4 regions of the Embleya sp. AB8 genome follow, and region 3 is predicted to be linked to each of the others. Evidence: riboswitches for the same ligand, from Rfam matches in the RefSeq annotation. Region 3 holds a riboswitch; each other region holds the start of a gene.
The links. Region 3 has a riboswitch for cobalamin ahead of ABIA38_RS14300 (prenyltransferase/squalene oxidase repeat-containing protein). Riboswitches for the same ligand answer to the same signal wherever they lie in the genome.

Region 1 (7,643 bases), on a different contig from region 3:
CGCGCTGGAATGGAAGATCGACGGGATCCGGGTGCAACTGCACCGGGACGGCGACCGGATCGCCGTCTTCACCCGCAGTCTGGACGACATCACCGCGCGGGTGCCCGAACTGGTCGAGACGGTACGGGCATTGCCGGTGCGCAGCGTGGTGCTGGACGGCGAGGCGATCGCCCTGCGTCCGGACGGTCGGCCGCACCCGTTCCAGCTCACCGCGTCCCGGACCGGCACCCACGACGCGGCCCGGCTGCGGGCCGAGACACCGCTGACGGTGTACCTGTTCGACGCGCTGCACGTGGCCGGCGCGGACCTGATCGACCGGCCGGGGGCCGAGCGCTGGGCCGCGCTGGCGGCGCTCGCGCCGGCGGAGCTGCTGGTGCCTCGGCTGGTCACGGACGACGACGCGGCGGCGGACGCGTTCTTCGCCGACGCGGTCGCGCGTGGGCACGAGGGGGTGGTGGCGAAGTCGTTGGACTCCCCGTATACGGCCGGTCGGCGTGGCGCCGGGTGGGTCAAGGTCAAGCCTCGGCACACCCTCGACCTGGTGGTGCTGGCCGCCGAGTGGGGGCACGGGCGCCGGCGCGGGACGTTGAGCAATTTGCACCTGGGGGCGCGGGATCCGGGTGGGGACGGGTTCGTGATGCTCGGCAAGACGTTCAAGGGGCTCACCGACGAGCTGCTCGCGTGGCAGACCGAGCGGCTTCAGGAATTGGCGGTGCGGCGGGACGACTGGACAGTGTGGGTGCGGCCGGAGCTGGTGGTGGAGATCGCCTTCGACGGGTTGCAGACCAGTACGCGCTATCCGGGCGGGCTGGCGCTGCGATTCGCGCGGGTGGTGCGGTATCGCGAGGACAAGACGGCGGCGGAGGCCGACGACATGGATACGGTCAGAGAAGTTGCCGAACGCAACTAACATCTTCTATAGTTGTGGTAGGCAACGAAAACCCGCGCGGATCGCGACGCGGGGCGCAGTGCCGAACGCGATCCGGAAGCGATCCGGAGCGTGATCCGTAATGTGCTGCGGAAAGTGCTGCGGAAAGTGCTGCGGGATGAAGTCGGAAGAAAAGAGGCCGGCCATGGCCACCCGGGAAGCCTGCCGACAACTGTTGACCGAGTTCGAGGGCATCGTCGGCGTCTACCGCAGCCTCGCCAAGGCGGTTCCGGTCGGCAGCCTGCCGCCGGGTTCGTCGGTGCTGTTCGCGCTGAGCCGCAGTACGGAACCGCTGCGCGCCGGGCGCCTCGCCGAACTCCTCGACCTGGACATGTCCGTGGTCAGCCGACACCTCGCGCACCTCGTCGAACACGGCTGGGTGGAGCGCCGGCCGCATCCGAGCGACGGCCGCGCGGTGCTGCTCGGGATCACCCCACAGGGCCGCGCGGTGGTCGAGCGGGCCACCGACGCGTGCCTGGCGGTGTTCGCGGAGCGCCTCGTGGACTGGTCGGACGACGACGCCGAGCGGCTGTCCGAACTCCTGGGCCGGCTCAAGGCCGGCTTCGGACACCGACCGCTACCGGTGCCGGCGGTCGTGTCACACTGACCCGCATGCCGAAGTCCGCCGCGGAGCTGCGTGCGCATCTGGAGACGTTCTACGACGGGGTGGCACGCCGGTCCACCCGCACGGAGTCGATCGGCGCACTGACGTTGTTCGTCCGGGAGGGCCTCGGTTGGCCCTATTACGCCCGACCCACGCTCGGCGGCACCGTCGAGCCCACCGTCGCGGATGTCCGTGCGGTGCGGGCGCGGCAGAGAGAGTTGCAAGTGCCCGAGACGTTCGAATGGGTCCACGAGACCACGCCCGCAATGCGCGCGGCGGCCATCGAGGCCGAGTTGCAGGTCCACGAACACCCGCTGATGGTCCTCGATCCGACCGAGCAGCCGGCCGAACGCCCGGATCTGCCGGACCTGGTGACGGTGCGTCAGATTCGCGCGGACGCCACCGACCTGGCCATCGTGCACAGCGTCGCGGCGGTCGGCTTCGCCAACCCGGGCACCGCGTCGGGCTCCGACGGGCCGAGCGAACGGGACACCGCGGCGCTGGGGCAGGACCCGGAGCTGCTGTCCTACCTCAACGAGCGGCTGCGCAGCGGCGCGACGGTGATGTTCGCCGCGTACAGCCCGGCGGGACCGCTGTGCGTCGGGAGTTACCAACAGCTGTACGACACCACCGAGATCGTCGGCGTGGCCACCCTCCCGGCGGCCCGGCGCGGCGGCCTCGCGGCGGCGGTGACGTGGGAATTGGCCCGGCACGCGCTGGCGAGCGGGAGCGAGACGGTGTTCCTGTCCGCGGGGGACGAGCACGTGGCGCGCGTGTACGACCGGCTCGGCTTCCGGTCGGTGGGGACGGCGCTGATCGCCGAGGCACCGTGAGCGGCGGGGCGGGGCCGGCGAAGCCGATCGTGCTGCCGATTCCGGCGGGGCGCAATCCGACGGCGGCGGAGTTGGCGGCGGCGCACGGGGTGAGCATCCCGGACGTGCTCGCGCCGAATCTGCGGGTGTTGTTCTGCGGGATCAATCCGGGGCTGTGGTCCGGCGCGACCGGGCGACACTTCGCGCGGCCGGGCAATCGGTTCTGGCCCGCGCTGTACGCCGCCGGCTTCACGCCGCGCCTGTTCCGACCCGACGAACAGGACGAGTTGACCGCCCTCGGGCTCGGCATCACCAACGTGGTGGCCCGGACCACGGCCCGGGCGGACGAGTTGACCAGGGACGAATACCGGGCGGGCGGCGCGGCGCTCACCGCGCGGGTGCGCGAGTACCGCCCGGCCTGGCTGGCGGTGCTCGGCATCGGCGCGTACCGAACCGGCTTCGGCCGCCCCAAGGCCGTGGTCGGCCGCCAACCGGAAACCATCGACGACACCCGAATCTGGGTCCTCCCCAACCCGAGCGGCCTCAACGCCCACTGGACCGCCACCACCCTCGCCGAAGCCTTCACCACCCTACGCACGACAGCCTTCGCACGACCTCGCGACGCGGGGCCGACCGAACAACCGGCCGACCCAGACGCCGGCTGACGCGGCGAGAGCAGCCGGCCACGGCGCCCCCACGCCAACCACGCGCCCCGACCCGCCGCGCATCCGGCCCACGGCACAACACCCACCGCGCCGCCATCTCTTCCCCGGCCCCGCCGTCGGGCCGCTGTGCTGCCCCGCAGGCCGCCCGACCCCGCGTCGCTGCCCGCCCCTACCCACCGCCCCCGCCCCCGTCCATCGACCGAGTGGCTTCACTCGGTTGGTGGTTACTTCGTGACCTCTCGGGCGGTTGGGTCGGCGTGAAGATTTTGCGCGCGCCGTTCGGGCCGTGGCCCACGGAGACGTTCGAGACTCCCGTCTACGAGGCGCTGGTCGCCGAGTGGCGCGACTCGGGGCGGGAGGTGCCCCGGGCGGTGAATCGGCCGCAGGGTGGTCCGGCCGGACCCGCCCGGCCGGCCAAAGCCGGGCCCCGGGGCGGCCGGCCGTGACCGGGCCCGGAACAACGGGCCTGGCCGAGACCGCGACACGACACAACACCTGGGGGTGCAACGACCACGCCGCCACTACATATATGCTCTCCGACGCAGCTGGTTCGCCCATCCGAAAGTTCGATGGAGGGGCGACGCAAGAGGGAATCCGGTGCGAAGCCGGAACTGCCCCCGCAGCGGTGAGCGGGAACGAACGTCGTCATGGAGCGCCGAACGCCGAGAGGCGATCGGGAAGCGACGACCACTAGGAACTCCGCGGACCACCGAGCACGCCGTGCCCGGCGGTGCCCCGGCATGCCCGCGAGTCCGAATACCTGCCGGCTGCCCGCGCCTTCGGGCGTGGGGTCACCTGTACGTACGAGCTCGCGAGGAGAGAGCACGTGACCGTTGTGGACAGCGTGGGCGCGACCCGGATGCGGATCGACGAAAGCCCCGAGGACCGACTGGCGACCCTGGTACGCACCCAGGCGCGCGATTTGCCGGAGGTCGATCCGGATCGGGTCGTCCGCCGGGTCGTCGCGGGCCTGAACGAGGGCGCGGACGACGGCGCCGCCGCGGACCTGGCGGTGCGTACCGCCGCCGAGCTGATCGCCGAGGAGCCCGCCTACTCGCGCCTCGCCGCCCGCCTGCTGGCCGGCCGGATCGCCGCCGAGGCCGCCGAAGCCGGCGTCACCTCGTTCAGCGCCGGCATCGCGCTCGGCCGCCGTGAGGGCATCATCGGCGCGCAGACCGCGGCGTTCGTCGCCGCGCACGCCGCCGAGCTGGACGCCGCCGTGGACACCGAAGGCGACCGCCGGTTCGAGTACTTCGGCCTGCGTACCGTCTACGACCGCTACCTGCTGCGGCACCCGGTCTCGCGCAGCGTGGTGGAGACCCCGCAACACTTCCTGCTGCGGGTGGCGTGCGGCCTGGCCCAGGAGCCCGGCGAGGCGATCGGCTTCTACCGGCTGATGTCCTCGCTCGCCTACCTGCCCAGCTCGCCGACGTTGTTCAACTCCGGCACGGTGCACACCCAGATGTCCTCGTGCTACCTGCTGGATTCGCCCAAGGACGAGCTGGAGTCGATCTACGACATGTACGGGCGGATCGCCCGACTGTCCAAGTTCGCCGGCGGCATCGGCGTGGCCTGGTCCCGGGTGCGCTCGCGCGGCTCGCTGATCCGCGGCACCAACGGGCACTCCAACGGCATCGTGCCGTGGCTCAAGACGCTCGACTCGTCCGTGGCCGCGGTCAACCAGGGCGGCCGGCGCAAGGGCGCGGCCTGCGTCTACCTGGAGACCTGGCACCCCGACATCCTGGAATTCCTCGAACTGCGCGAGAACACCGGCGAGGACGCCCGCCGGGCGCACAACCTCAACCTGGCCAACTGGGTGCCGGACCTGTTCATGCGCCGGGTCGAGGAGGACGGCGTCTGGTCGCTGTTCGACCCGAACGAGCTGCCCGAACTGCCCGACCTGTGGGGCGCCGAGTTCGACAGGGTCTACGAAGCCGCCGAGCGGGACGGCCGGTTCGTCCGGCAACTGCCCGCGCGCGACCTCTACGCCCGGATGATGCGCACCCTCGCGCAGACCGGCAACGGCTGGATGACCTTCAAGGACGCCGCCAACCGCACCTGCAACCAGGCCGCCGAACCGGGCAACGTGGTGCACCTGTCCAACCTGTGCACCGAGATCCTGGAGGTCACCAGCGACGGCGAGACCGCCGTGTGCAACCTCGGCTCGGTCAACCTCGGCGCGCATGTAATCGCCGGCGAGGGGATGGACTGGGACAAGCTGCGCGCGACGGTGCGCACCGCCGTGGTCTTCCTGGACCGGGTGATCGACATCAACTACTACCCGACCGACCAAGCCGCCGCGTCCAACCCGCGCTGGCGCCCGGTGGGCCTGGGGCTGATGGGCCTGCAGGACGTGTTCTTCACGCTCGGCCTGCCGTTCGACTCCGCCGAGGCGCGCGAGTTGTCCACGCTGATCTCCGAGGAGATCTACCTCACCGCGCTCGAGACCTCCTCCGCGCTGGCCGAGGCGCACGGCCCGCACCCGGCCTACGCCGAGACGCACGCCGCGCGCGGGCGGCTCCAGCCCGACCTGTGGGAGGGCGTGTACCCGACGCAGACCAAGCGCTGGGACGCGCTGCGCTCGCGCGTCGCCGAGCACGGGCTGCGCAACTCGCTGCTCGTCGCGATCGCGCCGACCGCCACGATCGCCTCGATCGCGGGCGCGTACGAGTGCATCGAGCCGCAGGTGTCCAACCTGTTCAAGCGCGAGACGCTGTCGGGCGAGTTCCTGCAGATCAACGCCTACCTGGTGCGCGAGCTCAAGGCTCGCGGCCTGTGGACCCCCGAGGTTCGCGACCGGATCAAGCGGGCCGAGGGCTCGGTCCAGGGCATCGCCGAACTCCCGGAGGACGTACGGGAGTTGTACCGCACGGCGTGGGAGCTGCCGCAGCGCGCGCTGATCGACCTGGCCGCCCAGCGGTCCCCGTACATCGACCAGTCGCAGTCGCTGAACCTGTTCATGGCCGACCCGACCATCGGCAAGTTGTCCTCGATGTACCGCTACGCGTGGTCGACCGGCCTGAAGACCACGTACTACCTGCGCTCGCGCCCCGCGACGCGCATCCAGCAGGCGACGGTGCCGGCGCAGGCGTCGGCCGCGCCGGTGGAGGAGATCTCGGACCTCGAGGTCATCGCCTGCTCGCTGGAGAACCCCGAAGCCTGTGAGGCGTGCACGTGAGCCTGCTCGATCCCGGAATGAACCTCACGCTGCGCCCCATGCAGTACCCGGACTTCTACGAGAAGTACCGCGCGGCGATCCGCAACACCTGGACGGTCGAAGAGGTCGACCTGCACAGCGACCTGGCCGACCTGGACAAGCTCAGCCCGGCGGAACGGCACCTCGTACAGCGCCTGGTCGCGTTCTTCGCGACCGGTGACACGATCGTGGCGAACAACCTGGTGCTGAATCTCTACCGGCACATCAACTCGCCCGAGGGCCGGTTGTATCTGTCGCGGCAGTTGTTCGAAGAGGCCGTCCATGTGCAGTTCTATCTGACGCTGCTCGACACCTACATGCCCGACCACGAGGAGCGCGAGCAGGCGTTCGCCGCGGTCGAGCACATCCCCTCGATCCGGCGCAAGGCGGAGTTCTGCTTCCGCTGGATCGACTCGGCGATGGGCCTGGACCGGCTCGAATCGCGGGAGGATCGGCGGCAGTTCCTGCTCAACCTGATCTGCTTCGCGGCGTGCATCGAAGGGCTGTTCTTCTACGGCGCGTTCGCCTACGTGTACTTCCTGCGCTCGCGCGGGTTGCTCAACGGCCTGGCCTCGGGCACCAACTGGGTCTTCCGCGACGAGTCCGCGCACATGGACTTCGCGTTCGCCGTGGTCGAGACGGTACGGGCCGAGGAGCCCGACCTGTTCGACGACGAACTCGCCGAGGACGTGCGGCGGATGCTGGCCGAGGCGGTGGAGGCGGAGACGGCCTTCGCGGAGGACCTGCTGCAGGGCGGGGTGTCCGGGATGACGGTCGCCGACATGCGCTCCTACCTCGAGCACGTGGCGGACCGGCGGCTGGCCCAGCTGGGGATGGCGCCGGTCTACGGATCGGCGAACCCGTTCGGCTTCATGGAACTCCAGGACGTACAGGAGTTGTCCAACTTCTTCGAGCGGCGGGTGTCGGCCTATCAGGTCGCGGTCACCGGATCGGTGTCGTTCGACGAGGACTTCTGAGTATCCGACGTTGCCCCACCCCGACCGCCGCGCCATCCCGCTCGACACGGGATGGCGCGGCGGTTCGGCATCCGGGTGGCCGTCGGCTCAGCCGCGGTCGGCCGCGCGGCGGCGCAGCGCGGTCGCGGTCGCCTCGTCGGCGGGGAGGAACGCCTCCAGGTGGAGTTCGGCCAGGGTGATGTCGGTGGCCGTGGCGAACGACGTCAACGTGGTGAGCAGGCGGAGTTCGCCCTGACCGTCGAGCGTGCGCAGGCGTAGCGGGACCGCGAAGCCCAGGTGGTCGGGGCCGAGTTCGGCGTGCGGGACGTAGCCGCGCAGTTCCTCGATGAACGCGTCGAGCAGCGGGTCGGGGCTGCGCAGCGCCTGGGCGCGCATGTTCTCCAGGACGTGGTGGCCCCAGGCGTTCAGGTTCAGTACGCGCGGTCCCATGCCGTCGGGGTGCAACATCACCCGCAACATGT
Region 2 (7,643 bases), on a different contig from region 3:
TTACCTGGACGGGGTGTCCGGTGCCTACAGCGTGCACATCGGCCACGGTCGCGCCGAACTCGGCGAGGCGGCAGCCAAACAGGCCGCCGAACTCGCGTACTTCCCGCTGCTCGGCCACGCCCACCCCACCGCCATCGAACTCGGCGCCCGCCTGGCGGCGGCCGCACCGGGCGACCTCAACCGCGTCTTCTTCACCACCGGCGGCAGCGAGGCGACCGAGACCGCGCTCAAGTTGGCCAAGCAGTACTTCGTGATGACCGGCAGGCCCAACAAGTACAAGGTGATCGGCCGCGCTGGTTCGTACCACGGCAGCACCCACGCCGCGATGGCGATCGGCGGCGTACCCATCGTGCAGCAACTCTTCGAGCCGTTGGTGGCCGGCGCCCGCGCGGTGCCCAACACCAACGGCTACCGCTCCCCGCTGGCCGCCGAGGAACTCGGGACCTGGGCGGCGGAGCAGATCGCCCTGACGATCGAACTGGAAGGACCGGATTCGGTCGCCGCGGTGTTCGTGGAACCGGTGCAGACCCACGGCGGCGCGCTCGTGCCGCCTCCCGGATACCTCAGGCGGCTACGGGAGATCTGCGACGCCCACGACGTCCTGCTCATCGCCGACGAGGTGGTCAGCGCCTTCGGCAGGCTGGGCCACATGTTCGGCGGCGACCGGTTCGGCTGCGAACCCGATGTCATCCTGCTGGCGAAGGGCCTCACCAGCGGGTACGCCCCCCTGGGCGCGGTGGTCCTGTCCGACCGCATCGCCGAGCCCTTCCAACAGGAGGGCATCATGTTCGTGCACGGCTACACCTTCGGCGGCCACCCGCTCTCCACGGCCGTGGCCCTGGCCAACCTGGATGTGCTGGAGCGGGAAGGGCTGTTCGACCACGTCCTGGCGAACGAGGGCGCGTTCCGCGCCACCCTGGAGAAGCTCTACGAACTGCCGATCGTCGGCGACATCCGCGGCACCGGCTACCTCTACGGCATCGAACTGGTCAAGGACCGGGCCACGAAGGAAACCTTCGACGGAGAGGAGTGCCAACGACTCCTGGCAGGCCATCTTTCCCGCGACCTCTACGCCGCCGGCCTGCACTGCCGAGTCGGCGACCGCGAAGCCCCCGTCATCGTGCTGGCCCCGCCGCTGATCTGTACACAGCAACACTTCGACGAAATGGAACACATCCTGCGCGCCGCCCTGACCGACACGTGGAACCGTCTCTGACGGTGGCGCGCCGACACGTGTCCGGGCAGTACGCCGCTCGGTGTACTGCCCGGACCCCGTCTCCCCGGGCCGAACGCGACGCCGCGCCAACGGATTCCGGGCCCACGCCCCACCGCCGATGAGGGCCCCGGCGCGGGTGTCCCCGGGGCGACGAGAGGCAACGCGCCGTGCGTCGGGTCAGTTGTTGCGAAAGGCGGTGGGGACACCGGCGACCGTGCGGCCGAACAGTACCTCGCCCGCGATCGAGTGCCCGGGCGTGGCGGCGACGATCTCGGCGTAGGGGTGGTGGGGGAAGGTCGGTGCCGGGGTGGGGGATCGTTCCGGCGCGAGGTGCGGGTGGTCCCGGCGGACCAGGTCGGCGGCGGCGAAGCGTTCCAGTAGGTCGGGCCGGTCCACCGAGATCGGGGTGGGGTCCGGCCGGTCGGCCGGCTGTGCCAGCCACTGCCTGATCGGGTCCGTCGGCGGTATCGGGTCCGGGTCGAAGAAGGCATCCATGGCGTCCGGCCGGGTGGCGCTCACCCGGTGGGCGGTCACCGTGACATGGGCGCCGGTGGAGAGGCCGACGATCAGGTGTACGGGGACACCCTCTTCGTAGTACCGGGCTCCGAATTCGGAGACGGCCCAAGGCCTGCCCGCCGCGGAGACGATCCGGAAGGCACCGTAGCGGGAGCCGACTTCCGCCCGGTCGTGCAGGTGCAGCAGCAGGTCGACGAGGGCCGCCCGGTGCTGTGGCAGGTCGGCGCGGGAGCATTCGATCAAGGTGTCCTCCGGGCTGGTGGGCGTGGACACCAGTGTGGGCGGCCGACGATGATCGGGTCCAACACGCTTCGCTCATCGGAGATGAGGCTTCCTCATGGCCGTCAACCTCGCGCAACTCCGGGCCTTGGTCGCGGTCCTGGACACCGGCGGATTCGGCACGGCCGCGACGACGCTGGGGATCAGTCAGTCCGCGGTCTCGCACGCCGTGGCCGCCCTGGAACGGGCGCTGGGCGCACCCGTCGTGGATCGCGGCGCTCCGGGCGCGCGGCCGACGCCGCTGGGCGAACTGGTCCTGCCGCACGCGCGACGCGCCGTTGCGGCGGCCGACGCCGTGGTCACCCTCGCCGCCCGTGAGCGGGCCGGCGCGGTGGGCACCGTCCTGCTGGCCGCAACCCCCACGGCCTGCCGGGGACTTGTCCCGGGACTGATCCGCCGGTGGGGTCGGGCGCACTCCGGGATCCGGGTGCGCGTCTTCGAAGGCGAGGACGCCGAGGTGGCCGGCTGGTTGGCGGACGGCACCGCCGACCTCGCCGTACTGGTCGACGCCGACCCGGTACCCGAGGGCGCGGTGCCACTGCTGCGCGACGAATTCCGCGCGGCGCTGCCGGCCGACCACCCGCTGGCCCAGGAGGATTCGATCACCCTGTCCGACCTGGACGACGATCGTTTCCTGCTCTCCGACGGCGGTTGTGAGCCCTACCTGCGTGAACTGCACCGGCTCGGCGGCACCCCGTACGTTCCGCCGCCACGCATACGTGGGTTCGCCACCCTGCTGGCCATGGTCGGCGACGGCCTCGGCGTGTCCGTCGTCCCGGACCTGGCCCGGCACATGCTGCCGCCCGGCGTCGTCCTGGTGCCCCTGAAGCCATCGGTCCACCGCCGCCTGACCCTGTCGGGCCCGCCGTCCCGCCCGTGGCCCCCGACGGTCCGAGCCCTACTCGACAGCACCACCCCGGCCGGCCGGTGAAGCCGGGTCGACGTATCCGAAGGTGTTGATCCCGCCGATGAGGCACTACGAGCGGTTTGGTAGCTTGGCGCCGCCGTGGTGTACGGGAAGCCGGTCCAAGCCGGCGCGGCCCTCGCCACTGTAGCCGCGGAGTCCCGCGGCCCTCGCTGACGGCTCCCGGAGCGGTCAGGGCCACTGGGTGGATCGGAAACGAGCCAACCGGGAAGGCCGGCCGCGGAGCGTCGATGCGGAAGCCAGGAGACCGGCCACGGCGCGACATGTTCCACGAGGGTTGGAGAACACGTGACTCGCGCTCCCCTGCGCCCGTTTCGATCCGAACGTTCCATACGTCCCGCGCGCGCCCCGCGCTCGACGCGCGCCGGCCTCGCCGCCGCGGCGCTCCTGCTCGTCGGTGCGCTCGGTGCGTGTACGGGTGCGCCTGCGGCCGACCAGCCCGCCGCGGCGGCCGGGAGCAGTCACCCGGCGCCGGTGAGCGTGAGCAGGTGTGGTGTCACCACGACCGTCGCGGCACCGCCGAGCCGGCTGGTCACCCTCAACCAGGGCGCCACCGAAGTGGCCCTGGCTCTCGACCTGCAGACCCGAATGGCCGGAACGGCGTACCTCGACGACGCGGTCCCGGCGAAATGGAAGGCGGCCTACGACACCGTCCCGGTGCTTTCCGAGAAGTACCCGACCAAGGAGAAACTCCTCGCGGCGCGCCCGGACTTCCTCTACGCCTCCTACTCCAGCGCGTTCACCGACAAGGTGGCGGGCACGCGGGACGAGCTGGGTTCCCAGGGCATCACCACCTACCTGTCGCCGCTGGCTTGCGCCGACAACAAGCAGGTGGCGCCGGTGTCCTTCCAGGCGGTGTGGGACGAACTGGGCGACGTCGCCGAGGTGTTCGGTGTCGCACCGCGCGCTGCCGCCATCCGGGACGCGCAGCAGCAGCAACTTGCCGAACTCGCGGCCAAGTCGGCGGGCAAGGGCCTGAACGTGTTCTGGTACGACTCGGGCACGAAGACCCCGTACGTCGGCGCCGGCCACGGCGGACCCCAGCTCGTGCTCGACGCCGTCGGTGCCCACAACGTCTTCGGCACGCTGCCCGGTGACTGGCAGAACGCGAGTTGGGAGCAGGTGGTCGCGGCGGACCCGGACGTCATCGTGCTCGCGGACGCCGGTTGGGACACCGCGCAGTCCAAGATCGATTACCTCGAACACGACCCGGTGCTGAGCAAGCTCAGCGCCGTCCGGCACCGTGCGTTCGTGGTCGTGCCGTTCTCCGAATCGACCCCCGGCGTGCTGCTCGCCGACGGTGCCGTCCGGGTTTCGGCCGGCCTGAGCAGCCTGGCCCCACGTTCATGACCGTGCCGGATCGTCCCGCCGCACGGCTCGCAAGCGCGAGTCGTGCGGCGGTGGCCCTGGCCGTTGCCGCGCTCCTGCTGTTGCTCACCGTGCTGCTCGGCCTCGCCGTGGGATCGGTCCACGAGCCGCCGCAGGTCGTGGCCGAAGTGGTGCTGCGCCGGCTCGGTCTCGGTGGCTCCGACGTCACACCGCTGGACGACCGGATCATCTGGCAGCTGCGGCTGCCGCGAGTCCTGGGGGCCGCCGCGACCGGCGCGGGACTCGCGGTGTGCGGCGCGGTGTTGCAGACCCTGACCGGGAACGACCTGGCCGATCCCTACCTGCTCGGGATCTCCAACGGCGCCGCCGTCGGCGCGGTCACCGTGATCGTCCTCGGTGTCGGAGTCTCCGGCACCGCGGTGATCGGCGCGCTCCCGGCTGCCGCCTTCGTCGGCGCACTGCTGGCCGTCCTCGTCGTGCTGGCCCTCGCCGGGGCGCACAGCCGGACCCTGCCGGCCTCGCGGACCGTGCTGGCCGGCATCGCGGTGGGGCAGTTGTGCGGAGCGTACACCTCGTTCGTCGTGCTCGTCCTCGGCGACCGCAACGCCGCCCGCGGCGTCATGGAGTGGACGCTGGGTTCGGTGGCCGGGGTGCGGTGGAACACGGCCGTCTTCCTGGCCGCGGTGGCCGTCGTCGGCACGGTGGTCATGGTCGCGGCCGCCCGGGACCTGGACGCGTTCGCGTTCGGCGAGACCGCGGCCCGTTCCGTCGGCGTCCACGTCGAACGTACCCGCTGGGCCCTGATCGCCGCCGCCGCGTTGGTGACCGCATGCCTGGTCGCCAACACCGGCGTCATCGGCTTCGTGGGTCTGGTCGTGCCGCACGTCGTCCGCCTGGTGTGCGGCCCGCGCCATGCCCTCCTGCTGCCCATGTCCGCACTTGTGGGTGCGTCCCTGCTGGTGGGCAGCGACATCGTGGCGCGCTCGGTGCTCCCGGACCAGGAGATTCCCGTCGGCATCGTCACCGCCGGACTCGGCGCGCCGTTCTTCGCATGGCTGTTGTGGCGCCAGGCAGCCGGCAGGCGGGCGACGGGGAGTCGGCCGTGATCGTGGTGAACCCGATGGGGCTCGATGCCGAAAACGTCGGCGTGCGCGTCGACGGCGCCACCTTGCTGACGGACGTGACGCTCGGCTTCGCCCCCGGCAGGACGACGGGCCTGCTCGGGCCCAACGGTGCCGGCAAGACGACGCTGCTGCGGGCCCTGGCCGGACTGCGCCGGCCGCAGACGGGCCGTGTCCTGCTCGACGGCGGCGACCTGTACGCCCTCCCGGCCCGCCGACGTGCGCGACAGGTGGCCTTCATGGAACAACAGGCCGACACCGCGCTGCCACTGACGGCCCGCCAGGTCATCGACCTGGGGCGCACGCCACACCGCGGCCGATGGCCCGTGCTGCCGGGCCCCGCGACCGCCCACGAGCATTCCGTGCTCGCCGAGGCCGCCGCCGCCACCGATGTCGGCGCGCTGCTCGACAGGACCTGGTCGTCCCTCTCCGGCGGCGAGCGCCAGCGAGTCCAACTCGCCCGCGCCTTGGCACAGGAACCCGGGGTGCTCCTGCTGGACGAGCCCACCAACCACCTCGACCTGCGCTACCAGCTCGGCTTCCTGGAAACCGTGCGCGGGCTCGGTATCACCACCGTCGCGGCCCTGCACGACCTCGAACTCGCCGCCGCCTACTGCGACGACGTCGCCGTGCTGCTCGACGGCCGCCTGTTGGCCCATGGGTCCGTCTCCGAGGTGCTCACCTCCACAACGATCGCGCGCGCCTACGGCGTCGACGCGACCGTGGAGCGGCACCCCCTGCATCCCCGACCGCACATCCGATGGAACGGCTTGCTTTCCGAGGGGTTCGAGTCATGCGCCAGGTCATGCGACAAGTCATGAGCCAAGACCGTGCGGGAACCCCCGCAGGGCCCGTTTCGGGCCGGGCGACGGTCCTGGTCGGCATGTCCGTCACGGAGGCCAATCGCCGGGCCGAACTGCTCACGGCCGCCGTCCCGTTGGACGCCACGACGGCGTTCCTACAGCAGGGCGAGCCGTCCCTGTCGGCCGAGCTGACCAGGCTGGCCGACGCGGGCACGGAGACCGTGGTCCTGATCGGGGTCCGCCTCGGAGCATCCGGTCCGGGCCACTCCTGGCTGCGGCGAATCGCGGCGTACTGGTGGCGGGAGCGCGCCGGCCATCGCCCCGAACTGCTCGTCGCCGCCCGGCTCGCCGACTCCGCGGATGCCGTGGCCGCGGCTGCGGCATCGGTCAAACCGATCACCGGCGAGGAACCCGGTCTCACCTCTCCGGCCTGGGACGAGGTCACCAACCACCGGCACCAGGTCCTGGTATGCCGCGGACCGCGCTGTACGGCCAAGGGCGCGGACGACAACCTGCGCTCGCTGGTGCGGCAGCTCGCGGAGCACGGGCTCGGCGACGACGACGTCCTCGTGGTCCAGACGGGGTGCCAATTCCCCTGCAACCAGGCCCCGTTGGTCAGCGTACAGCCCGACGACGTCTGGTACGGGCAGGTGGACCCGGCGACGATCACCACGATCGTGGCCGACCACCTCATCGACGGCCGGCCGATCGCAACGCATCGCCTCCCACGGCACAGGAAGGAGCCGCGAACCCGGGCGGAAGACTGAATTCGTCCCGCTCGACGAGCGGTGCTACGGCAGCGGCCTACGACACAACCCGAGCATGCCTGTCGATCAGCCGACCGCACCGGGAAACTCCGAGATCACCGACAGAGTCCTCGCGGCATGAACGTGTCCCTTCGACCACCCCGACTGCCGGACGGCACGCGGGCCTACGGGCGTGACCGCCCGGCCTACGTCGTGCGAGCCGTCCGCGAGTGCGGGGACGTGTGGCGACTGCGACCCGACGTGTACGTCGCGGCTTCCGCCCGGCCGTGCGAAACGGTGCTCCAACGCACCACCTACGAATACGCCACGTTCCCGGGAACCTTCCCGCCCTCCGAGGCGCCACCACCGGGGGCCCCGCCGCCCGAGGCGGAGCACACACACGGGCACGCCGCCCGGATGCGCGGCCGCAAACCCCGCGCCGTGGCCGCGCGACCGGCCACCGGCTGCGCGAGGGAGCCATCGTCGACAGCCTGACCGGGCTGATGGCCGCCATCAGCGAGACACCCACGCGCGCCGTCGGCTGGATCCTCCTGACCCTCGCCCGTCACCCCGACGTCGCGGACCGCGTCGCCGCCGAAGCCGGCGCCCTGCTCACCGACCCCTCCTACGCCAGGCCGTCGTCGACCATTCGGACCCGCCCACCACCCTGCGCGACCAACTCGCGGACGACCCCGACATGTTCGTCCG
Region 3 (7,643 bases):
CGTCCTGGACACCACCGTGCTGGTCGGCGCGATCCCGACCCGACACCGCGCCGCCGTCGACGCGGACGCCCTGGCCGGCTACTTCGCGATGGCGCGGGGCACCCGGGACGTGGCTCCGCTGGAGATGACCAAGTGGTTCGACACCAACTACCACTACCTGGTCCCCGAACTCGGCCCCGACACCACCTTCTCGGCGAACTCCGCCAAGCCGGTCACCGAGTTCGCGGAGGCCGTCGCGCTGGGCCTGACCGCCCGCCCGGTGCTGGTCGGCCCGATCACCTATCTCCTGCTGGCCAAGCCCGCGCCCGGGGTGTCGGCCGACTTCGAGCCGCTCACCCTGCTGGATCGGCTGCTGCCGGTGTACGCGCAGGTGCTCGCGGACCTGCGCGCCGCCGGCGCCGAGTGGGTACAACTGGACGAACCCGCGCTGGTCCAGGACCGCAGCTTCGCCGAGCTGAACGCCGCGTCCCGCGCGTATCGCGACCTCGGCGGCCTGGTCGACCGGCCCAAGCTGCTGGTCGCCTCGTACTTCGACCGCCTGGGCGAGGCGCTGCCGATCCTGGCCAAGGCCCCGATCGAGGGGCTCGCCCTGGACTTCACCGGCCCGGCCGCCGCCAACCTGGACGCCCTCGCCGCCGTCGGCGGACTGCCCGGGAAACGGCTGGTCGCCGGTGTCGTCGACGGCCGTAATGTGTGGATCAACGACCTCGGCAGGTCGCTGGCCACCCTCGGCACCCTGCTGGGCCTGGCCGACCGCGTCGACGTCGCCGCGTCCTGCTCGCTGTTGCACGTACCGCTGGACGCCGACGCCGAGCGCGACATCGACCCGCAGATCGCCCGCCTGCTCGCCTTCGCCCGGCAGAAGACCGAGGAGATCGTCACCCTGGCCCGCGGCCTCGGCCAGGGCACCGACACGATCGCTGCCCACCTCGCCGCCAACCGCACCGACCTGGCCGCCCGCAAGGCCTCCGCACTCACCCGCGACCCCGCCGTACGCGCCCGGACCGCCGCGGTCACCGCCGCCGACGGCCGGCGCAGTCGGCCCTACCCCGAACGGGCCGCGGCCCAACGCGCGCACCTGGGCCTGCCGTTGTTGCCCACGACCACCATCGGCTCCTTCCCGCAGACCGCCGAACTGCGCGCCGCCCGCGCCGAACTGCGCGCCGGACGCCTCGACGACGCGGGCTACGCCAAACGCATCGAGGCGGAGATCCGCGAGGTGATCTCCTTCCAGGAGCAGGCGGGCATCGACGTCCTGGTGCACGGCGAGGCCGAACGCAACGACATGGTCCAGTACTTCGCCGAACAGCTCACCGGCTACGCGGCCACCCGACACGGCTGGGTCCAGTCGTACGGAACGCGGTACGTACGCCCGCCGATCCTGGCCGGCGACATCTCCCGCCCCGGGCCGATGACCGTGCGCTGGACCTCGTTCGCCCAGTCGTTGTCCGATCGACCGGTCAAGGGCATGCTGACCGGCCCGGTGACCATGCTCGCGTGGTCCTTCGTCCGCGACGACCAACCACTCGGCACCACCGCCCGACAGGTCGCGCTCGCACTGCGCGACGAGGTCGACGATCTCGAAGCCGCAGGGACTTCGGTCATCCAGGTGGACGAGCCCGCGCTGCGCGAGACACTGCCGCTGCGCACTGCGGACCATGCCGCGTATCTGGCCTGGGCCACCGAGGCGTTCCGCCTGACCACCTCGGGCGTACGCGCCGAGACGCAGATCCATACCCACATGTGCTACGCGGAGTTCGGCGACATCGTGCAGGCCATCGACGACCTCGACGCCGACGTGATCAGCCTGGAGGCGGCCCGTTCCCACATGCAGGTCGCCCACGAACTCGCCGCCCACGGCTACCCGCGCGAGGCCGGTCCCGGCGTCTACGACATCCACTCCCCACGCATCCCCGACACCGACGAGGTGGCCCGCCTGCTGCGCGAGGGCCTGACCGCGATCCCCGCCGAGCGCCTGTGGGTCAACCCCGACTGCGGCCTCAAGACCCGGGGTTGGCCCGAGGTCCGTGCCTCGCTGACGAACCTGGTGACCGCGGCGCGCGAGGTCCGCAGCACCCTCTCGAACAGCACGCCCTGACGAACCCTGCCGGGGCGGGGCCCGCAAGGCCCCGCCCCGGCAACTCGTCCGCCACGCGCACGTCGACCCGAACGGCGGGCCGATCCACCACCGGGCGGACTGACATCCGGCCACACGGGGGCCCGCAGCGACGGCCCCGACAACGCGTCGGGGCGCCGTCATCGCCCGGTGGTGCGGGCCTGTTCCGCTGCGTCAGGCGGCCGTTCCGGGGCAGTGCAGCGTCGGGGCGTCGGGGCGGGCGCCGGCGGCGGTCAGGTCGGCGAAGCCGGTGCCGGCCAGGCCCAGGACCGCCTGGGCGGTGGCGCGGGTGGCGGTGGACGGGTTGAAGCCGGTCGCGTCGTAGGCGATCGCGCCTCGGGTGGCGGGTGTGGCCGAGCAGCCGACCTGGCGTTCGGTCAGGAAGTGCCGTGCGGTCAGGCCGGGGAGTACCCGCCACGAGGACAGCAGGGCCTGGCCGGCCAGTCCGGTGCTGTTGGCGTTGCCGGTCGTGGCACCGACGGTACCGAAGCCGCCGTCCGAAAGCTGGTGCGCGGCAAGCCAGTTCAGGCCGGCCGCGGCCTCCTGGGATCGGCCGGTGGCGGCCAGCGCCTGCACGCTCATCGCGGTGGAGTCCGCGTCGCTGGTGCAGGTGGGCAGGCCGTAGTTCAGCGGGAATCCGCCGTCGGCGCAGTGTGCGCCGGCCAGGAAGTCGACTGCGGCGGTGGGCACTCCGCCGGGGGTGCGGTTCAGCGCCAGGAGTGCGAGGGACTGGCTGAAGGCGTTGCTGTAGTCGCCCCATGGGGAGGTGTCGGTGAACCGGCCGGAGGGTTGTTGCAGGGAGCGCAGCCGGGCCGGGAGGTCCACGCCGCCGAACGTGGTGGGGCTCACCCCGCGGACCTCGGCGGCCAGGAGGGTTTTGGCGGTGGCGCCGGCGTAGGCGTTGGTGGCGCCGTCGCCGATGTAGCCGGACAGGATCTCCGGCCGGGCGAGCCACGTGGTGGCCTTGGCCCCGTTGTGGTCGGCGACTCCCGCGGCGGCGAAGGCGAGGATCGCGTCGATGGTCAGGCCCTGATCGGGGTAGGTCACCCCGTTGAAGGTGGTCTCGAAGCGCTCGCCGTCGACGAGTTGGCGGGCCAGCCAACCGGCCGCGGCCTGGGTGCGGTTGCCGGCGAGTACGGACGCGTCCGCGGCAGGTGTCGGGCCGGTCGTGGTGGGGGCGGCCACGGCGGTCGCCGGGATCAGGGCGGTCGCGCCGGCCAGGGCCAGTCCGCCGAGCAGCGTGGCTATCCGGCGTCCGGGTCGAGTGGTGAGCGTCATGATGACGGTGCCTTTCCGGGCCCACGGCGCGGCAGGCCCGGCGGATCCGCCGGCCGAGGCGGGCCGGCCCGAGGGCGGCACACGTTCCCGGCGCGGCGACGCGAGGGCTCCGCCCCGCGGACCACGACGGGGAATGGAGAGGAAAACGCCCCGGCGACAGGCATTCGGGCTCGCCGTCGGGAGGGACGGACCACCGCTGCGGGTCAGCGCCGGATTCACACCGGACTTCCCCTGTCGTCGGAGATGTTGCGGGCCGCCGCACCGGCGATCGGAACGAGTCGTGGCGTCCGCGAGGGGCGTCGCGAGTGTTCCACAATCCCCGGCGCGAGGACGTCCCGCACTCTACGGACCGCCCGGCGCGGGAAGAACTCCCTTTCCGGCCAACCGGTTCGCCGCTTCGCGCCGGCCCGCACCCCGGTGGTGACGAACGGCACCGTGGAGCGCATACTCGTGCTGTTGTCCGAGCGTCGGAACGTTTCGTATGCTCCGCACGCCGACCTGTGTCGACACCCTCAACTGCATAGTTCGAAACTCAGGGGAAGCCGGTCGAAATCCGGCGCTGACCCGCAACCGTAGGCGGTGGCCGACAGGCCGCCGCGAGTCGGAATACCTGGGTGCGTACGAATTGAAGGCTCCAGCTGTCGTGGACTACACGCTGAGGCCCGGACGCCCGTCCGACGCCCCGCGTCGGCCGGCTCCCGGGACGCGTTGGTCTCGGAAGGGTTCCACCGATGTCCTGGCTCACCGTGCGAACCACCGGCGCCGTCGCGGTCTGCGGCGCGGTGCTCGTCGCCGCCTCCCCCGTCTTCTCCGCGTCGGCCGACGCCGCGAATCCCCATGCCGCCGAGGCCTCGGCGGCGGCGAAGTGGCAGGCCGGGGAACTGGTCGGCGGTGCCATCCCCGGGTTCTCCCGCTCCGACTGGGGCCTGACCATCGACACGATGATGGCGTTGGCGGCCACCCGCTCCCAACCGGCCGCGCTCCGCGCCGCGGCCGACGCGGTGGCCGCGAACGTACGCACGTACAACAGCGCCGAGGAATGGGGCATGCCCGGCTCGCGGATCGCCGGCGCCACCGCGAAGGTACTCTTCGCCGCCGTGGTCGCCGACCGCGATCCGACCGGGTTCGGCGGCTTCGACCTGCGCGCCGAGACGCTCGACCTGATCGCGGGAGCCGACGCCGGCGACGACGTGGGCCGGATCCGGGACAAGCTCACCGGCAGCCCCGACTCCAGCAACGCCTTCGGCCAGTCGCTCGCCGTCCTCGGCCTGGCCCGCAGCGGCGGAGTGCCGCAATCCGCCGTGGACTTCCTGCTCAAGCAGCAGTGCCCAAGCGGCGGATTCCGGCTGTTCCCGGGCCAGTTGGGCAGCAGCGGCGCGACCTGCCAGGACACTCCCACCACCGTGCTCGACCCGGACTCCACCGCGATGGCCGTGCAGGCGCTGCTGTCCGCGGCGGCCGAGAGCCACTCGGCCGGCGCCGCGACCGCCGCCAAGAAGGGCGCGGACTGGCTCAAGTCCAAGCAACGCGCCGACGGTTCGTTCGGCGGCTCGGGCCCCACGGCGGCATCGAACACCAACAGCACCGGCCTGGCCGGTCAGGCCCTGCACGCCGCCGGCTACCGGGCCGAGTCGGAGCGGGCCGCCGTGTGGGTGGCCAAGCACCAGATCACCAAGGACAACGCGGGCGCCGCCGACAAGGAGATCGGCACCATCGCCTACAACGACGAAGCCCTCGCCTCGGCCAGGACCGACGGCATCCCGGACTTCCAACGCGACCAGTGGCGCCGCGCCACCCCGCAGGCGCTGCTTGCGCTGGCCGATGTCTCGCTGGGTGACCTGGGCAAGGCCCCGACCGAGCCGACGCACACCACCTCGACCTCGCCCGAGCCGACCGACTCCGGCACCCCCAAGCCCACCGGATCGCCCGGCCACAGCGCGTCCACGCCGCCGTCCACGACACCTTCCACCGCGCTCACCCAGACCGCGAGTGCGTCGATCACCGCGTCCGCGACGGACACCGCCGGCGCCGGCACCGGTGGCTCCGGTACCAGTGGTTCCGGGTCGGGCGGCGGAAGCACCTCGGGCAGTGGCGGCACCGCGAACGGCGGCGGCGGAAACCTGGCCAGGACCGGCGCCGAGATCGGCGGACTGCTCATGTTGTCCGCCGGATTGGTCGGCACCGGCTTCGCCGTCCGCGCCGGCGCGCGTCGCAGGAACGGAACGCACACGTGAGGCGCCCCGGGCGCGCCGGCCGAATCGCCCGCCTGGTCACCGCACTTGCCCTGCTCGCGCTGTCCCTCACCGGCGGGCTCACGGTGGTCGCGCCGGCCGCACACGCGGTCGACACCTCGAAGGGCACGCCCGGCTACTGCCCGGACGGCAACGGCGTGACGGTGGTCATCGACTTCCAGGAGCTCGGCGGCACCACCATCGTGCGCTGCGCACGCGGGGACCAGGCCACCGGCCACGCCGCGCTGAAGAACGCGGGCATCGAGATAGCCGGCGTGGCCCGCTGGGGCGAGGCATTCATCTGCCGGATCGAGGGCAAGCCAGGGGCCAACTCCGAGCCGTGCATCGACACGCCGCCGGCCAGTGCGTACTGGTCGTACTGGCATGCGCCCAACGGCGGTTCGTGGACGTACAGCCAGTGGGGCGTGCTGAACCGCAAACCCCCGCTCGGCAGCTTCGAAGGCTGGTCGTTCGCCAAGAACAAGACCGAGACCACCAACCCGCCACCGCGCGTGGCACCGGCCCGCCCGGCGACGCCCACCCCGCCGAATCCGCCTCGGACGGACAATCCGCAACCACCGTCCGGCAACGGCACCAACGGCACGTCCACCGGCGGTGGCGCGACCTCGGCCGGCAGTGGTGGCAGCCGGGCCGCCGACGGCGGATCCACCACCTCCGGTGCGAGTACGGCCGGCAACACGGGCACCACGTCGGCGGGTTCGACGGCCGCGACCTCGGGGACCGATCCCCTCGCCCCCGGGCCGGGTGTCGCCGGCAACCCGATGGAACCGGGGCAGCCCATCGAGAGCACCACCCCCTCGGCCCCGCCGGCCTCGGCCGAGACGTCCGCGACCGCCGCCGCCGAGCCGGGCTCACCCGGCCCCGCCGGCCGGCCCTCCGGGGTCACTCCGCAGGGTCAAACCTGGACCGGCGGCGAGGAGTTGGCGACCAGGCGCCCCGACGGGATCCCGACCACGACCATCCTCGGGATCGCCCTGCTCGTGGCGATCTGCGCGGCGGCCGGGTTCGCCACCTGGCGTCGGCGCAAGCGCACCGGCGGGTCGGATTGAGCGTGCCCCGGACGCGGCGACTGCCGGCCGCCGTCGCGTCCCGGCGCGGCGGCGGCCGGTTGCCGCGCCCCCTGCATCCGGGCGCGTGGTGGTTGTGGGCGCTCGGCCTGGCCACCGCCGCCAGTCGCACCACCAACCCGCTGCTGCTCGCGCTGCTCCTGGCCGTGGCCGGATTCGTGGTCGCGAACCGGCGCGGCGACGCGCCGTGGGCACTGGCCTTTCGCATGTACCTGTTCCTGGGCCTGTTCATCATCGTGATGCGCGTGTTGTTCCGGATCGTCTTCGGCGCGGGAGCCGCCGGCAGTCATGTGCTCGTCGACCTGCCGGAGATCCCGCTGCCCGCATGGGCGGCGGGGATCCACCTGTTCGGCCCGGTGGCCCTGGAGCACGTGCTCGGCGGGTTCTACGACGGCCTGCGGCTGGCCACGATGATCGTGTGCCTGGGCGCGGCCAACGCCCTCGCGAGCCCCAAGCGCATGCTCAAGGCGGTACCGGCGGCGCTGTACGAGGTGGGCGCGGCCGTCGTGGTCGCCCTCTCCGTCGCGCCGCAGCTGATCGAGAGTGTGCATCGGGTGCGCCGGGCCCGGCGGTTGCGCGGCGGCGCGCAGCAGGGCATGCGGGCGCTGCGCTCGATCGCGATCCCGGTACTCCAGGACGCACTGGACCGCTCACTCGCACTGGCCGCCGCGATGGACTCGCGCGGCTACGGCCGCAACCGGCACCTGCCGCGCACGATCCGACTGCTGACCGGCGTACTGACGCTGGTGGGCCTGATCGGGGTCTGTGTGGGGGTGTACGCGCTGCTCGACGGCAGCACCCCGCGCTACCTGGGCGCCACCATGCTGCCCGGCGGCCTGGTGATCGCCGGCATCGGCTTCGTCCTCACCGGCCGCCGGATCAACCGCAGCGTCTATCTCCCGGACCGCTGGCGCCTGCCCGAATTCGCGG
Region 4 (7,440 bases), on a different contig from region 3:
TGCGTGGCCATCACCACGGTCGTGCCCGCCGCCCGCAACGCGGCCAGCGTGTCCAGCAACGCCTCCTGCCCTGCCGGATCCAACCCCGCCGTCGGCTCGTCCAGCACCAGCACCTCGGGCCGCATCGCGATCGCCCCCGCGATCGCCACCCGCTTGCGCTGCCCGAAGGACAACAGGTGTACCGGCCGCTCGGCCAACCCCGAGATGCCCAGCGCGGCCAACGCCTCGGCCACCCGCGACCGAACCTCCGCCGCCGCGAGCCCCAGGTTGAGCGGCCCGAACGAGACGTCCTGGGCCACCGACGCGGAGAACAACTGATCGTCGGGATCCTGCACGACCAACTGCACGGCCCGCCGCAGCTCGGCAAGTCCCTTCCGATCATGCCGAATCGGCACACCGTGCAGTTCGACCCGCCCCGCAGCCGGCACCAGGCCACCCGTCAACAGCCGCAACAGCGTGGTCTTCCCACTGCCGTTCGGCCCGAGCAGGGCCAACGCGCGCCCGGCCGGAATCGCCAGGGACAGGTCGCTCAACACGACCGGCCCGTCCTCGTAGGCGTAGCCGATCTCTCGTACCCGCAACGGAATCACTGCACCACCGGTCCCAGCAGAAGGGTGGCGACGACGACCGCCGCCACGACGAACAGGGCGGACCCGACGAACACGCGCGAGATCCGTACCTCGTCCACCAGCACCCGCAGCCGCCCGTCGTAGCCGCGCCCGGCCAGCCCCGCCTCCAACCGCTGGGCCCGGGCGAACGCGTGCACGAACACCGCCGAGCCGAGCCCGGCCACCGAGCGCCAGCGGGCCCGCCGGGTCCGGTGCCCGAGCCGACCGGCCTGGGCCTGGTTGATCCGGATGGTGGTGTCGTACAGCAGGAACAACATCCGGTACATCACCGCCGCCACGTCCACCACCGCCGCCGGCACTCCCACCCGGGTCAGCCTGGGCAATACGTCCGACAGCGGCGTGGTGAACGCGAACAACAACATCGCCAACCCGGCCGCCCCCGAGCGGGCCAGCAACTCGCCCGCGTGGCGCGGCCCGTGCTCGGCCCAGCCGACCCCGTCCGCGCGGATCGAGACCAGCAGGGTGAGCGCCCCGGTCGCGGCGAACCCGAGCGGCGCGCGGGCCGCCCGCCACAACCGCCGTACCGGCACCTTGGCGAAGCCGAACGCGACGATCAGCACGGTCGCGGCGACCAGCACCGCGCCCGGCCACGGCGGCAACGCCACCGCGCAGCCGAGCAGCCCGAAGGAGAGCACGGCCTTCTCGGCCGGATGGCGGCGCCGCCACGAACTCGCGTGCGCCGCCGCGTCGATCGGCAACACCGGCTCAGTGCCCCGAAGCCGATACCGGGCTCTCCGTCGCCGAGGCCGGAGCCGGGCGCGGGGCCGGGCTCACATCCGCCGGACCACTCTCCGCCTCGTCCGCAGTGTCGCTCGCCTCGGGCGCGAGTCGCCGACGGGTGCGCTTGACGCCGAACATGTACCCGACCACCCCCGCGCCGAGCGCGGCCTGCAACGCGAACAGGCCGGACTCGATCTCCCCGGACGGCGGTTCGTACAGCGGGCTGAACCACGGCTGGTAGCCCGGATCGTTCTCGGTGATCGCGGTCTCCGCCTGGGTGTCGGCGCCCGCGAACGGCTTGTCCTTGTGATCACCCATCCCGAACACCACGGGCAGCGCCGCGAGCAGCACCACGGCCAGCACGATCAGCAGATTGATCTTCGTCGAGCGCTTCATGCGGTCTTCTCCCCCTCACGAGCGACCGACGCGTCCTGCGCGACCGAGGCGTCCTGCGCGACCGGCGCGCTCGGCGCGCTCGGCGCGACCGGTGTGTTCCGCAGCACCCCGAGCCGGATCAGGTCCCCCCGGCTGGACTGCCGCAACAACCGCACCACCAGTACGGTCAGCAGCCCCTCGCTGATCGCCAGCGGGATCTGGGTGAGCGAGAAGATGCCGCCGAACTTGGCCAGCGCGCCCGGGAATCCGCTGTCCGGGTCGGGGAAGGCGAGGGCGAGTTGCACGCTGGTGACGCAGTACGTGCTCAGGTCCGCGACGAACGCCCCCATGAACACCGCGACATCCAGCGGCATGGTCCCGCCGCGTCGATCGAGCAGCGAGCGGGTGAGCCGATATGCGCCATAGCCCGCCCACGGCCCGACGATCGCCATGGAGAACACGTTCGCGCCCAGCGTGGTCAGCCCGCCGTGGGCCAGCAACAGGGCCTGGAACAGCAGGGTGATCGTGCCGAGTACGGCCATGATCGGCGGCCGGAACAGGATCGCGCCCAGTCCGGTGCCGGTGGGATGCGAGCAACTCCCGGTGACGGACGGGATCTTCAGTGCGGACAGTACGAACGAGAAGGCGCCGGAGGCGCCGAGCAGCAGGGTGTTCTCGGGTCGATTGCGTACCTCGCGAGTGAGCGCGCGGGCACCGTGGACGACGAACGGGGCAGCCGCGACGCCCCAGGCGGCGGCGTGTTCCCAGGGCAGATAGCCCTCGGCGATATGCATGAGGAAGGGTCCCTCTCCAACACCTCGTGGACGGACGATCGCCGTGGCCGGTCTCCTGGCTGACGGGTCGTACGTTCACGTCTCCGCCTTCCCGGGGCCGCGCGAGCGGTCCCAGTGGCTTCCCCGAGGCGACGAATCAACGTTCCCGAGGGGATGGAGGAGAACTTCCCGATCACAGTGGCGAGGGCCGCGCCGGCATCGAACCGGCTTCCCGAACACCACGGCGAGCCGACCCTAGTGGTCGGATGGACATGGCGACAAGGTGGCAATTGCAAACCGTGCGCAAGCCCACAATCGGTGCGGAGCGGTCGAGCAATAGCCGCATTCGGCCCATCAGTCCAGCCCGGGACCGCGCCCGCGGACCACAAGGGTGCGGGCGACCCGGTCGCCGATCCGCCGGCGCCGCTCGTCGGTGAGCACCGCGACCAGCCCGACCGCGCCGAGCGCGAACGTGTCGACCGGCAGCAGCAGCCAGCGGATGCCCAGTTGCCGCCGCCCGGCCCGGCCGCCGGAGACGTCGACCACCCGGATCCCGAACGCCTGCATGCCCCACGTCCGCCCGTCGTGCTCGGCGGGGCGCAACACCCAGTACCAGAACAGGATCCCCAGCGCGACCGCGACGACCCCCGCGGTGATCGCCGCGGTCAGCGGGCCGCTGCGGATCGAACCGTCGGGGTGTGTGGGCAGCAGGACGAACAGGAACATCGCCGTCCCGGGCAGCAGCGCCGACGCGAGGACGTCGAGTACGAACTGGCCGAGCCGCCGGCCGAGCACGGACGTGGCGACCGGGCGCTCGACCGCGGGCAGCCAGACCCGGGCACCGGTGCCGATGGGACGTGCCGTGCGCGCGTATCGCTGCGGAAGGCTCCGTTCGTACATGCCCTTGTACTTTCCGCAACCGGGCGGGTTGACTCCCGACGGGTCGGATATCGCCGAGATTGCCCCCGGTCGGCGGACAAGAACGGACGCGGGGGCCGGGCCGGCGATCGGCAACCATCGGGTTCGAGCGAAATCGATCCCGGGTGACCGACCGAGAACGAGCTGCCGGCGACCGACGCGGTCAGGGCCGCGCGGATCCGACCATCCCGACCATCTCGATCATCCCGATGATCCGGACCATCCGGATCGTTCTGACCGCTCGGACCGTTCGGACGGCTCAGACCGCTCAGATCGTCATCGGCCCGTCCGCCCCGAACAATTCCGGCTCGGACCGGCTGATCACGTCGTAGAGCGGCTGGTAGTTGATCCACGCCACCGTGTCGTTGCCGAGTTGCTCCCGGGTCAGCCGTGCGTTCTCCGCCGAGATCGGCCTGAGTTCGCCGGCCGCCTGGGCGAGCAACTGCACCTGGCACGAGCGCTCCATCGTGATGAACCACCAGGCCGCCGCGTCGACCGATTGTCCGACGGTGAGCAGACCGTGGTTGCGCAGGATCAGTGCCTTGCGCGGGCCGAGGGTCTCGGCGATCCGCCGGCCCTCCTCGGCGTCCAGGACGACGCCGGCGTAGTCGTCGAAGAGTTCGTGGTCCTCGTAGAAGGGACACACGTCCTGGGTTATCGGTTCGAGCCGGATGCCGAGCGCGGATATCGCGCGCCCGTGCGTGGAGTGGCTGTGCGCCGCCGCGACCACGTCGGGCCGGGCCGCGTGGATCTGCGAGTGGATCGCGAACGCGGCCTGGTTGACGTGGAATCGGCCCTCGACGACCTGCCCCTCGTGGTTGACCAGGATCAGGTCGTCCACGGTGATGTGCTTGAACGACATCCCGAACGGGTTGACCCAGAAGTGATCCGTCAACTCCGGGTCGCGCGCGGTGATGTGTCCGGCCACGCCCTCCTCGAAGCCGAACCGGCCGAACAGCCGCAGCGCCGCGGTCAGTCGCTCCTTGCGGTGCCGGCGCTCCCGCTCGACCGTCTCGAAGGTGGGCGGCAGCGCGAAGCTCAGGTCCGAGGGCGACACCGGCCGGGGCGGCTCGATGCGCGGGGTCGCGTCCTGGGCCTGCGGCGTGGCGGTGTCGGACATGTACATCTCCTCGGACTCGGGTCGCGCGGGACTCGGCCCGACGCTACCCGCGAGTCACATCCGAGGACAGCCCCGCGCGGGGGTCCGTTCGCGAGCGGCCGCGGATTCTAGCGCCGGATCGCCGCCGGGACCGGATTTCCGGAAACAATTCGAATATTGCCCGCGATCGCCTTCCGGCTGCTTCTACGCTTCCGTGCAGCGAGTCCGGGACGTCGAGTACGAAGCAGTCGAACTCGAATTTCCGGACGCGCGAAATCATGAAGCGCGAAGTGCGGGGCGCACGGCGCGAGCCACGGCGCACGCGGCACTTTACCGGTGCGCGCGGCGCCTTATCGAGGCACACCGAGGGGAAGGGGCGCGTGACGTGAGCGGCGGGGGCGGATATTCGGCGGAGGTCGTGAGCATCGGCGCGCGAGGTCCCTCGACGGCGCCCGCGTACGGCCGCGGCGACCCGGCGGGCTCGCGGGCCAAGTCGGACCCGGGCCGCCGCAACGCCCCCGCGCGGAGCCCGGCATCGCGGGGCCCGATGGCCAGGAGTTGGGCGGAGATGGCACCACCCCCGCGCCGGTCCAGGCCGTCCCGGCGCAGTTCGGGCGACCCGCCGACCGGGTCCGACACCGAGCGGACCCCTGCGATCGAGGCGGATGTCATCGAAGCGAATCAGGCCGACCCCAACACCCCGGTCGACAGTGCGCCGATCGAGCCGGCCCCGGTCGGCGCGCCGCCCCCGGGCGTCGTGGCGCCCGAGGAGGAGCCGGTCGGCGTCCACCGGAAAGCCGCACCGCCGATCGCCCCGGAGGCAATCATGGCCAATATGGAAACGGCCCTCAAGGAAGCAATGACGATCGAGGGCGCCGTGGGGGTGGCCCTGGTCGACTACACCAGCGGAATGGCCCTCGGAATTCTCGGCGGCAGCAAGGAACTCGACCTCAATGTGGCCGCCGCCGGAAACACCGACGTGATGCGCGCGAAGATGCGCACGATGGAGATGTTGCACGCGGGCGATCAGATCGAGGACATCCTGATCACCCTCGGCAAGCAATACCATCTGCTCCGCCCGCTGACCGGTCGGGCCGGCAAGGGACTGTTCCTGTATGTCGTGCTGGTCAAGGACCGCGCCAATCTGGCCCTGGCCCGGCACAGCCTGAAACGTATCGAGGAGGAGATCGAGGTCTGAGTCGCGCTCCGACGACGGGCCTCGGCACGGCGTCGGAGCGCGCGGGCCCGTCCTCGATACCCCCGGCGTCCACCGTCACCCCCATGCGGTGGGCGCCATCGGGGTGTCCGGGGACACGTACGGCGGCCCTGGTCTCCCTGCGCCGTCTCGGATATGACGGTACGTCAGATGTATCGACGCGCCGCCGTACCGATGGGCGCCGCTGGATCGACGCGCGGCCGTACCGACGCGCCGCGATACGGCGACGCCGAGGTACCGTCGCACCCCGAGCCCTCCGAGGAGCCGCATGTTGTCGGGCGAGAAGATCCTGATCACCGGGCCCGCGGGCCAGATCGCCTACCCGCTGACCGAATACCTGGCCCGGGACAACGAGGTGTGGGGCATCGCCCGCTTCTCGAATCCCGAGGACCGCAAGCGGGTGGACGCGCTCGGGGTGACCACGCGCGTCGTCGACCTCGGTGCGGGCAGCTTCGACGACCTGCCGCAGGACTTCACCCACGTGCTGCACCTGGCCACCTTCCAGGGACCGGGGCTCGACTACGACGAGGCACTGCGGGTCAACGCCGAGGGGACCGGGCTGCTGCTCCAGCACTGCCGGCGGGCCAAGGCGGCCCTGGTGATGTCCACCGCGTCGGTGCTCAAGCCGCACCCGGACCCGAGGTACGTCTTCCGCGAGACCGACCCGCTCGGCGACGCCAACGTCGCGCACGCGCCCACCTATTCGGTGTCCAAGACCGCCGAGGAGGCGGTGTCGCGCTACTGCGCGCGTGCGTTCGACCTGCCCGTGGTGATCGCCCGGATGAACGCCTCCTACGGCCCGAACGGCGGCCTGCCGACGATGCACCTGGACGCCGTACTGGCCGGTCGGCCGATCGTCACCCGCTGGGATCCGTGCCTGTACAGCCCGATCCACCAGGACGACATCAACAGCCAGACGGCGGCCCTGCTCGACGCGGCGTCCACCCCCGCGACGGTGGTCAACTGGGGCGGCGACGAGCCGGTGAGCGTGCAGGAGTGGGCGGCATACCTGGCCGAGCTGAGCGGCCGGCCCGCCGAGGTGGTGGTCCGCGAGCAGCCGGGCACGCTGCGCGGTCAGGTACAGGACACCACCAAGCGGGCGGCCCTGACCGGGCCGTGCGCGGTCGGCTGGCGGGCGGGGCTGGCCGGGGTATACGCCGCCCGGCGCGGCGATTCGGCCTGACCGGGCCGGGCGGCCCAGGGGCGTCGTGGCGCTCGGCGGGGGATCGAGGACGCGCCCTCGCCCCACGCTCGATAGCGTCGAGTCTTCAGGTCTTACTCGCGCCGTCTCGGAGCGCTCCACTTCGGCGGATCACGTCGCTGCGAGCGGCACCACGCAGGAGGGACAACGATCATGGGCATCCTCGATACCCCCATCGGCACGCTGGAGGGGGAGCGTACGACCCTGGGCGGGGTGACCGCAGGCCGGGTCGCGCTCGTCGTCAACGTCGCGTCCAAGTGCGGCCTGACCCCCCAGTACACCGGCCTGGAGGAGCTGCAGAAGGAGCTGGGCGCCCGCGGCTTCACCGTGGTCGGCGTGCCGTGCAACCAGTTCATGGGCCAGGAACCGGGCAGCGCCGAGGAGATCCTCGAGTTCTGCTCGACCACCTACGGCGTCACGTTCCCGCTCACCGAGAAGATCGACGTCAACGGCGAGGACCGGCACCCGCTCTACGACGTGCTCACCGCCGCCTCGGACGCCGAGGGCGG

Region 1: another riboswitch for cobalamin. It lies ahead of ABIA38_RS21770 (ribonucleoside-diphosphate reductase subunit alpha); the one in region 3 lies ahead of ABIA38_RS14300 (prenyltransferase/squalene oxidase repeat-containing protein).
Region 2: another riboswitch for cobalamin. It lies ahead of ABIA38_RS16125 (ABC transporter substrate-binding protein); the one in region 3 lies ahead of ABIA38_RS14300 (prenyltransferase/squalene oxidase repeat-containing protein).
Region 4: another riboswitch for cobalamin. It lies ahead of ABIA38_RS00020 (energy-coupling factor ABC transporter permease); the one in region 3 lies ahead of ABIA38_RS14300 (prenyltransferase/squalene oxidase repeat-containing protein).

Annotation. Positions count from the first base shown of each region.
Region 1 is NZ_JBMHHY010000014.1:72,649-80,291, forward strand. Features, by position in the region: gene ABIA38_RS21745 (ATP-dependent DNA ligase) at 1-910, shown strand, start outside; gene ABIA38_RS21750 (MarR family winged helix-turn-helix transcriptional regulator) at 1,074-1,535, shown strand; gene ABIA38_RS21755 (GNAT family N-acetyltransferase) at 1,541-2,365, shown strand; gene mug (G/U mismatch-specific DNA glycosylase) at 2,404-3,009, shown strand; gene ABIA38_RS21765 (hypothetical protein) at 3,267-3,455, shown strand; cobalamin riboswitch at 3,539-3,791, shown strand; gene ABIA38_RS21770 (ribonucleoside-diphosphate reductase subunit alpha) at 3,869-6,187, shown strand; gene ABIA38_RS21775 (ribonucleotide-diphosphate reductase subunit beta) at 6,205-7,182, shown strand; gene ABIA38_RS21780 (helix-turn-helix domain-containing protein) at 7,270-7,643, opposite strand, start outside.
Region 2 is NZ_JBMHHY010000010.1:113,785-121,427, forward strand. Features, by position in the region: gene ABIA38_RS16110 (aspartate aminotransferase family protein) at 1-1,216, shown strand, start outside; gene ABIA38_RS16115 (hypothetical protein) at 1,394-1,975, opposite strand; gene ABIA38_RS16120 (LysR family transcriptional regulator) at 2,070-2,942, shown strand; cobalamin riboswitch at 3,002-3,206, shown strand; gene ABIA38_RS16125 (ABC transporter substrate-binding protein) at 3,225-4,286, shown strand; gene ABIA38_RS16130 (FecCD family ABC transporter permease) at 4,283-5,371, shown strand; gene ABIA38_RS16135 (ABC transporter ATP-binding protein) at 5,368-6,207, shown strand; gene ABIA38_RS16140 ((2Fe-2S) ferredoxin domain-containing protein) at 6,270-6,956, shown strand; gene ABIA38_RS16145 (hypothetical protein) at 7,074-7,430, shown strand.
Region 3 is NZ_JBMHHY010000008.1:324,676-332,318, reverse strand. Features, by position in the region: gene metE (5-methyltetrahydropteroyltriglutamate--homocysteine S-methyltransferase) at 1-2,098, shown strand, start outside; gene ABIA38_RS14305 (peptidase) at 2,291-3,394, opposite strand; cobalamin riboswitch at 3,533-3,667, opposite strand; cobalamin riboswitch at 3,872-4,026, shown strand; gene ABIA38_RS14300 (prenyltransferase/squalene oxidase repeat-containing protein) at 4,126-5,628, shown strand; gene ABIA38_RS14295 (hypothetical protein) at 5,625-6,695, shown strand; gene ABIA38_RS14290 (CbiQ family ECF transporter T component) at 6,698-7,643, shown strand, end outside.
Region 4 is NZ_JBMHHY010000001.1:344-7,783, forward strand. Features, by position in the region: gene ABIA38_RS00005 (energy-coupling factor ABC transporter ATP-binding protein) at 1-590, opposite strand, end outside; gene cbiQ (cobalt ECF transporter T component CbiQ) at 587-1,330, opposite strand; gene ABIA38_RS00015 (energy-coupling factor ABC transporter substrate-binding protein) at 1,335-1,745, opposite strand; gene ABIA38_RS00020 (energy-coupling factor ABC transporter permease) at 1,742-2,518, opposite strand; cobalamin riboswitch at 2,547-2,756, opposite strand; gene ABIA38_RS00025 (RDD family protein) at 2,852-3,397, opposite strand; gene ABIA38_RS00030 (class II aldolase/adducin family protein) at 3,684-4,535, opposite strand; gene ABIA38_RS00035 (hypothetical protein) at 5,341-5,712, shown strand; gene ABIA38_RS00040 (NAD-dependent epimerase/dehydratase family protein) at 5,999-6,913, shown strand; gene ABIA38_RS00045 (glutathione peroxidase) at 7,085-7,440, shown strand, end outside.